3 regions of the Lysinibacillus sp. G4S2 genome follow, and region 2 is predicted to be linked to each of the others. Evidence: a T-box and tRNA genes for the amino acid it is inferred to sense, from the RefSeq annotation. Region 2 holds a T-box; the other regions hold tRNA genes.
The links. The T-box of region 2 lies ahead of proS (proline--tRNA ligase). A T-box ahead of a tRNA ligase gene usually reads a tRNA of that ligase, here a tRNA-Pro.
Positions count from the first base shown of each region.

Region 1 (2,225 bases), 1.6 Mb from region 2:
AATTGATCGATTACAAATGGAGCTTTCTATCATTTAATGTTTTTCAGGTGAAAGATAGTGAATGTTCTTTCACCTGAAAAGTAAGTTTAAGGCTCTTAAAGAAGATTGAGAATAGAGATGAAAACCTATAATTTAATATGATAAATTAATTGTTTTCTTTAAATTAAACAATTGTGTTATAATGATTAGCAGAGTGATAATTTCTCTTATATAACTAAAAATCTCTCTAAAAAGTAATAATTTCTTTTTTTTATAAAAAAGCATTGCACAATGCGAAAAAACGTTATACAATAATTCTTGTCTTGAAGGACAGGTAATAAACTTCAAAACGAAATACATAAGAGTTTCAAGATACGAGTAGTACAAGGAAGCAAACGAGTGAATGAGAGAGCGTACCTCCGTACGTGACCGATTAAGCGAGAGAAGCTGATGCAGTAATACGCCGTGTATTGAAGGTCGACAATAGTCTAGTGATGATGGCAAAGAGGTCACACCCGTTCCCATACCGAACACGGAAGTTAAGCTCTTTAGCGCCGATGGTAGTTGGGGGCTTCCCCTGTGAGAGTAGGACGTCGCTAGGCATTATACCCAGGAGGATTAGCTCAGCTGGGAGAGCACCTGCCTTACAAGCAGGGGTCGGCGGTTCGAGCCCGTCATCCTCCACCATTTGCCGGTTTAGCTCAGCAGGTAGAGCAACTGACTTGTAATCAGTAGGTCGTGGGTTCGATTCCTATAGCCGGCACCATAGTTTTGAGCCATTAGCTCAGTTGGTAGAAGCATCTGACTTTTAATCAGAGGGTCGAAGGTTCGAGTCCTTCATGGCTCACCATTTAAATTGCCAACAAAATATGCGGGTGTGGCGGAATTGGCAGACGCACTAGACTTAGGATCTAGCGCCGCAAGGCGTGGGGGTTCGACTCCTTCACCCGCACCATTTTTCAGAATTTCATAATTGCCAGGATAAATAAATCTTATGCACATGCGGAAGTAGTTCAGTGGTAGAACACCACCTTGCCAAGGTGGGGTCGCGAGTTCGAACCTCGTCTTCCGCTCCAAATGTGCCGGGGTGGCGGAACTGGCAGACGCACAGGACTTAAAATCCTGCGGTAGGTGACTACCGTGCCGGTTCGATTCCGGCCCTCGGCACCATTTTTTAATAATTAGCGCCCGTAGCTCAATTGGATAGAGCGTCTGACTACGGATCAGAAGGTTATGGGTTCGACTCCTGTCGGGCGCGCCATATAAATATTTGTTTATCGGAATGTAGCTCAGCTTGGTAGAGCACTTGGTTTGGGACCAAGGGGTCGTAGGTTCGAATCCTGTCATTCCGACCATTCTTTGGGGCCTTAGCTCAGCTGGGAGAGCGCCTGCCTTGCACGCAGGAGGTCAGCGGTTCGATCCCGCTAGGCTCCACCAAAAGATAACCAGTATAAAGATCCTGGCGGCGTAGCTCGGCTGGCTAGAGCGTACGGTTCATACCCGTAAGGTCGGGGTTCGATCCCCTCTGCCGCCATCTTAAAGGACCTTTAGCTCAGTTGGTTAGAGCAGACGGCTCATAACCGTCCGGTCGCAGGTTCGAGTCCTGCAAGGTCCACCATTTATATATTGTTACGGAGGTATACCCAAGTCTGGCTGAAGGGATCGGTCTTGAAAACCGACAGGCGGGTAACACCGCGCGGGGTTCGAATCCCTCTACCTCCTCCAGTTTTATTTCTATAAATGGTGTTTAAAAAACTCGAAAAGAATATTGTTAACGCGGGGTGGAGCAGTGGTAGCTCGTCGGGCTCATAACCCGAAGGTCGTTGGTTCAAATCCGGCCCCCGCAACCAAAAGGTCCCGTGGTGTAGCGGTTAACATGCCTGCCTGTCACGCAGGAGATCGCCGGTTCGATCCCGGTCGGGACCGCCATTTTTAAAAGAAATACATGAGAAGCAAAAGAGTGTAGAAAGCTTAGCATGATAATATGGGTCAGTAGCTCAGTTGGTAGAGCATTAGATTGAAGCTCTAAGTGTCGGCGGTTCGATTCCGTCCTGACCCACCATATTTGCGGGTGTAGTTTAATGGTAAAACCTCAGCCTTCCAAGCTGATGTCGTGAGTTCGATTCTCATCACCCGCTCCAAGGGCCTATAGCTCAGCTGGTTAGAGCGCACGCCTGATAAGCGTGAGGTCGATGGTTCGGAGTCCATTTAGGCCCACCATTATTCCGAAGTAGCTCAGTTGGTAG
Region 1 covers NZ_JAUCFJ010000002.1:4,271,971-4,274,195, reverse strand. Annotated here, with positions in the region: gene QUF91_RS21695 (cysteine desulfurase family protein) at 1-37, shown strand, start outside; rRNA gene rrf (5S ribosomal RNA) at 467-581, shown strand; tRNA gene QUF91_RS21685 (tRNA-Val) at 592-666, shown strand; tRNA gene QUF91_RS21680 (tRNA-Thr) at 670-745, shown strand; tRNA gene QUF91_RS21675 (tRNA-Lys) at 753-829, shown strand; tRNA gene QUF91_RS21670 (tRNA-Leu) at 851-934, shown strand; tRNA gene QUF91_RS21665 (tRNA-Gly) at 982-1,055, shown strand; tRNA gene QUF91_RS21660 (tRNA-Leu) at 1,061-1,149, shown strand; tRNA gene QUF91_RS21655 (tRNA-Arg) at 1,164-1,240, shown strand; tRNA gene QUF91_RS21650 (tRNA-Pro) at 1,258-1,334, shown strand; tRNA gene QUF91_RS21645 (tRNA-Ala) at 1,341-1,416, shown strand; tRNA gene QUF91_RS21640 (tRNA-Met) at 1,441-1,513, shown strand; tRNA gene QUF91_RS21635 (tRNA-Ile) at 1,521-1,597, shown strand; tRNA gene QUF91_RS21630 (tRNA-Ser) at 1,613-1,704, shown strand; tRNA gene QUF91_RS21625 (tRNA-Met) at 1,755-1,829, shown strand; tRNA gene QUF91_RS21620 (tRNA-Asp) at 1,833-1,908, shown strand; tRNA gene QUF91_RS21615 (tRNA-Phe) at 1,966-2,041, shown strand; tRNA gene QUF91_RS21610 (tRNA-Gly) at 2,047-2,120, shown strand; tRNA gene QUF91_RS21605 (tRNA-Ile) at 2,122-2,199, shown strand; tRNA gene QUF91_RS21600 (tRNA-Asn) at 2,204-2,225, shown strand, end outside.
Region 1: it has a tRNA-Pro gene. The T-box ahead of proS (proline--tRNA ligase) is inferred to sense a tRNA for this amino acid. The anticodon was not compared.

Region 2 (2,225 bases):
GTGGAAGTCCCCCAAGAAGTTGTGTGTACATGTTCATGCTGATTGGCTTTATTTAAATATTTTATATCAAAGGCTTCAGCGAATTTTGTCCCTAAATAGTGAGAAGTACCAGCTTGTACGGCCTTTCCATTTTTCATCATTGCTTCGATAGAAAATGTATCAACTGCGCCTGCAAAACGCTCAGAAGGTGTTTTTTGTCCATCATAGACAGGGATTGCAAGTAAATCTTCAACTACCTCTTTATAAATCGTTAACATTTGCATTGTTTCTTTACGTGCATCTTCTTCATCAACATGCGCTGTATGGCCCTCTTGCCACAAAAATTCAGATGTTCGAATGAACGGAAGTGTTTTCTTTTCCCAGCGAAAAACATTGGCCCATTGATTAATTAAGACCGGCAAATCACGGTAACTTTTGATCCAATTAGAATATAAATGTCCAATCATCGTTTCGGATGTCGGACGAAGTGCTAAACGTTCTTCTAATTTTTCGCCAGCTGCCTCTGTTACCCAAGGAAGTTCAGGTGAGAAGCCTTCGATATGATCTTTTTCCTTTTGGAAGAAGGATTCAGGGATTAACATAGGGAAATAAGCGTTGCGGTGACCTGTCTCTTTAAAACGGCGGTCCATTTCTTCCTGAATATGTTCCCAAATTTCATAGCCGTCTGGTTTAAATGCGATACAGCCGCGGACCGGAGTATAATCCATTAAATCTGCCTTTTGGATTGTTTCAATGTACCATTTTGAAAAATCATTTTGTTGTGTTGTCATGTTCTTTCCTCCGTTTCTACAGAAAATAAAAAGCACAAAGCTGTCCCTAACATAAGGACGTCTTTGTGCCGAATAAACGTGGTACCACCTTGAATTTAGTTTTAAGAAAAACTTAAAACCCTCAAACGTTTTGTAACGAAAACGACTCGGTTATGTTTTGCATAACATCTCCGTGGTAGGTTTCAGATAAGAAGCGGTGATATAGCTCTCAGCGAACGCTATACTCTCTGTTTCACAATTCTTAGTTACTTGGCCACATCATCAATTGATATTTTATATAACTTTAGCAAAACAGTTAAATAATATCAATTATTTTTCGGGAAATATCAGAAAATTGTTTTTATTCCTTGTAGACAAAATTGCTTCTAACTAGTCAAAATTCAGCGTTAATTAATAGAGAAATTGGGCTTTTTCATTACTCCGTAAGCATTTTTAAGTTATATTCAAAAACCATGCTTTGACATTGTCTAGAGCATGGTAATTATTTAAACTAATATAAATCTGCTAAATTGATTTTTTTAGCTCATCTATTTATTGAATTCATTAACTGGAAGAAGTATTCAGGTTTATGAGTCTTATTTAGGTTATACCATGAATGTAATGTATCTGGTGCAAATACATCTAATTTTTTCAGTACTTCCATCGCAAATTCCAGAGGAGCTACTCCTGATGCAGTAACCAAATTCTCACCAGATACTGCAGGTCTCATCTCATAATATTTTTCGCCTTTATAATTTGGGCAGACCATTTTAATATACTCTAAGTCATTGCTTGTGTGTTTTCTAGAATCTAAGTATCCCATATTCGCAAGAGCCTCAGTTGCACCACAAATTGCAGCAACATTAGTGCCGAGCTTTAAGGCTTCGCCAACTTTTTTCATGATTGGTTGATGAATAACTTCTCCCCAAGTAGTCCCTCCAGGTAAAATTAAAAGATCTTTACTCTCAAGAGTACATTCATCTAGGGAAATATCTGGTTTTATGCTCAGTCCTCCCATAGTAGTAATCATTTCTTTATTAGCCCCTACTGTAATTACTTTTAAAGGCACTAAATCTTTTTTGAAATATCTTCCTGAGTTTAGTTCAGCAATTAAATATCCATATTCCCAGTCCGACATTGTATTAAATACATATAGAAAAACTTTTTTTGTTTGCATCCAATAACACTCCAATCACAATTAATATAGCTATTATAAAATAACTTCCCTGACAGTTAACGTCAGGGAAGTTATCATACTTGATGAAATTTTATTAATTCCGACAGAACTTCAATAAGTCTTTTCTTAAGACTTATTGGCTCAATAACTTTAATAGATTTATTGTACGGTAAAAGTAAATAAGGTACATATGTATGTATCATATCTTTTTCAAGAAGAAAAACTGCTTGATTTGAAGTCCGTTCTTGTAAATAATGTCCTAAAAACCAATGTTGGCAAACATCATTCAGCGTACTTTC
Region 2 covers NZ_JAUCFJ010000002.1:2,711,199-2,713,423, reverse strand. Annotated here, with positions in the region: gene proS (proline--tRNA ligase) at 1-770, opposite strand, end outside; T-box leader at 821-1,041, opposite strand; gene QUF91_RS14000 (type 1 glutamine amidotransferase family protein) at 1,294-1,926, opposite strand; gene QUF91_RS13995 (helix-turn-helix transcriptional regulator) at 2,001-2,225, opposite strand, start outside.

Region 3 (2,225 bases), 2.5 Mb from region 2:
AGCGGTACGCGAGCTGGGTTCAGAACGTCGTGAGACAGTTCGGTCCCTATCCGTCGTGGGCGTAGGAAATTTGAGAGGAGCTGTCCTTAGTACGAGAGGACCGGGATGGACACACCGCTGGTGTACCAGTTGTCTTGCCAAAGGCATCGCTGGGTAGCTATGTGTGGACGGGATAAGTGCTGAAAGCATCTAAGCATGAAGCCCCCCTCAAGATGAGATTTCCCATTACGCAAGTAAGTAAGATCCCTCAAAGACGATGAGGTAGATAGGTTCGAGGTGGAAGTGTGGTGACACATGGAGCTGACGAATACTAATCGATCGAGGACTTAACCACAATGTTTGAAACATTCAATGCACGTTTATCCAGTTTTGAAAGAATAATTTCTTTCATATGTCTAGTGATGATGGCAAAGAGGTCACACCCGTTCCCATACCGAACACGGAAGTTAAGCTCTTTAGCGCCGATGGTAGTTGGGGGCTTCCCCCTGTGAGAGTAGGACGTCGCTAGGCATTATACCCAGGAGGATTAGCTCAGCTGGGAGAGCACCTGCCTTACAAGCAGGGGGTCGGCGGTTCGAGCCCGTCATCCTCCACCATTATGGTCCCGTGGTGTAGCGGTTAACATGCCTGCCTGTCACGCAGGAGATCGCCGGTTCGATCCCGGTCGGGACCGCCATTTTTTTTTTTTTGCCGGTGTAGCTCAGTTGGTAGAGCAACTGACTTGTAATCAGTAGGTCGTGGGTTCGACTCCTATCGCCGGCACCATCCCTTGGAGGGGTAGCGAAGTGGCTAAACGCGGCGGACTGTAAATCCGCTCCTTAGGGTTCGGCGGTTCGAATCCGTCCCCCTCCACCATTTTTAGGGGCATAGTTCAACGGTAGAATAGAGGTCTCCAAAACCTTTGGTGTGGGTTCGATTCCTACTGCCCCTGCCAGGTTTCGAGGTACTCGTTATCAAGAACTGCTGTGATTACATATAGTGGCGATTGTGGCGAAGTGGTTAACGCACCGGATTGTGGTTCCGGCATTCGTGGGTTCGATTCCCATCAGTCGCCCCATTTTAACAATTGGGGTATAGCCAAGCGGTAAGGCAACGGATTTTGATTCCGTCATGCCTAGGTTCGAATCCTAGTACCCCAGCCATTCATTTCTTAATATGAGCCATTAGCTCAGTTGGTAGAGCATCTGACTTTTAATCAGAGGGTCGAAGGTTCGAGTCCTTCATGGCTCATCAAGTTTTTATAAAAATTATGCGCCCGTAGCTCAATTGGATAGAGCGTCTGACTACGGATCAGAAGGTTATGGGTTCGACTCCTGTCGGGCGCGCCATAAATCTAACAGTAACGGAATGTAGCTCAGCTTGGTAGAGCACTTGGTTTGGGACCAAGGGGTCGTAGGTTCGAATCCTGTCATTCCGACCAGTTTTTCTTAAATTTTGGGGCCTTAGCTCAGCTGGGAGAGCGCCTGCCTTGCACGCAGGAGGTCAGCGGTTCGATCCCGCTAGGCTCCACCATTTTTAAATATTTTGGAGGTATACCCAAGTCTGGCTGAAGGGATCGGTCTTGAAAACCGACAGGCGGGTAACACCGCGCGGGGGTTCGAATCCCTCTACCTCCTCCATTTTCGGGTCAGTAGCTCAGTTGGTAGAGCATTAGATTGAAGCTCTAAGTGTCGGCGGTTCGATTCCGTCCTGACCCACCATATGCGGGTGTAGTTTAATGGTAAAACCTCAGCCTTCCAAGCTGATGTCGTGAGTTCGATTCTCATCACCCGCTCCAAAAATAATGGGCCTATAGCTCAGCTGGTTAGAGCGCACGCCTGATAAGCGTGAGGTCGATGGTTCGAGTCCATTTAGGCCCACCATTATTCCGAAGTAGCTCAGTTGGTAGTAGCACCTGACTGTTAATCAGGTTGTCGCAGGTTCGAGTCCTGCCTTCGGAGCCACGGCCCCTTGGTCAAGTGGTTAAGACACCGCCCTTTCACGGCGGTAACACGGGTTCGAATCCCGTAGGGGTCATCAAGCATGTTGCACATTCGTGTAACATGCTTTTTCTTATGCTTGTAGATGACTAAAGCATATAAAATAATCTTATGACGCTTGCTTTCGCTAAAAATAATACTTGTAGCTAACGCTTTGCTTTCGCTACAAAAGACATTTGCTGAAAGAAGTTAAAATGCAAAACTGCACACCCAATTTATTAATAGGATTAATAATGGATGTGCGAT
Region 3 covers NZ_JAUCFJ010000002.1:253,206-255,430, forward strand. Annotated here, with positions in the region: rRNA gene QUF91_RS01500 (23S ribosomal RNA) at 1-334, shown strand, start outside; rRNA gene rrf (5S ribosomal RNA) at 395-510, shown strand; tRNA gene QUF91_RS01510 (tRNA-Val) at 521-596, shown strand; tRNA gene QUF91_RS01515 (tRNA-Asp) at 601-676, shown strand; tRNA gene QUF91_RS01520 (tRNA-Thr) at 690-765, shown strand; tRNA gene QUF91_RS01525 (tRNA-Tyr) at 772-855, shown strand; tRNA gene QUF91_RS01530 (tRNA-Trp) at 861-934, shown strand; tRNA gene QUF91_RS01535 (tRNA-His) at 982-1,057, shown strand; tRNA gene QUF91_RS01540 (tRNA-Gln) at 1,068-1,142, shown strand; tRNA gene QUF91_RS01545 (tRNA-Lys) at 1,158-1,230, shown strand; tRNA gene QUF91_RS01550 (tRNA-Arg) at 1,252-1,328, shown strand; tRNA gene QUF91_RS01555 (tRNA-Pro) at 1,344-1,420, shown strand; tRNA gene QUF91_RS01560 (tRNA-Ala) at 1,437-1,512, shown strand; tRNA gene QUF91_RS01565 (tRNA-Ser) at 1,527-1,619, shown strand; tRNA gene QUF91_RS01570 (tRNA-Phe) at 1,625-1,700, shown strand; tRNA gene QUF91_RS01575 (tRNA-Gly) at 1,704-1,777, shown strand; tRNA gene QUF91_RS01580 (tRNA-Ile) at 1,786-1,862, shown strand; tRNA gene QUF91_RS01585 (tRNA-Asn) at 1,867-1,943, shown strand; tRNA gene QUF91_RS01590 (tRNA-Glu) at 1,945-2,016, shown strand.
Region 3: it has a tRNA-Pro gene. The T-box ahead of proS (proline--tRNA ligase) is inferred to sense a tRNA for this amino acid. The anticodon was not compared.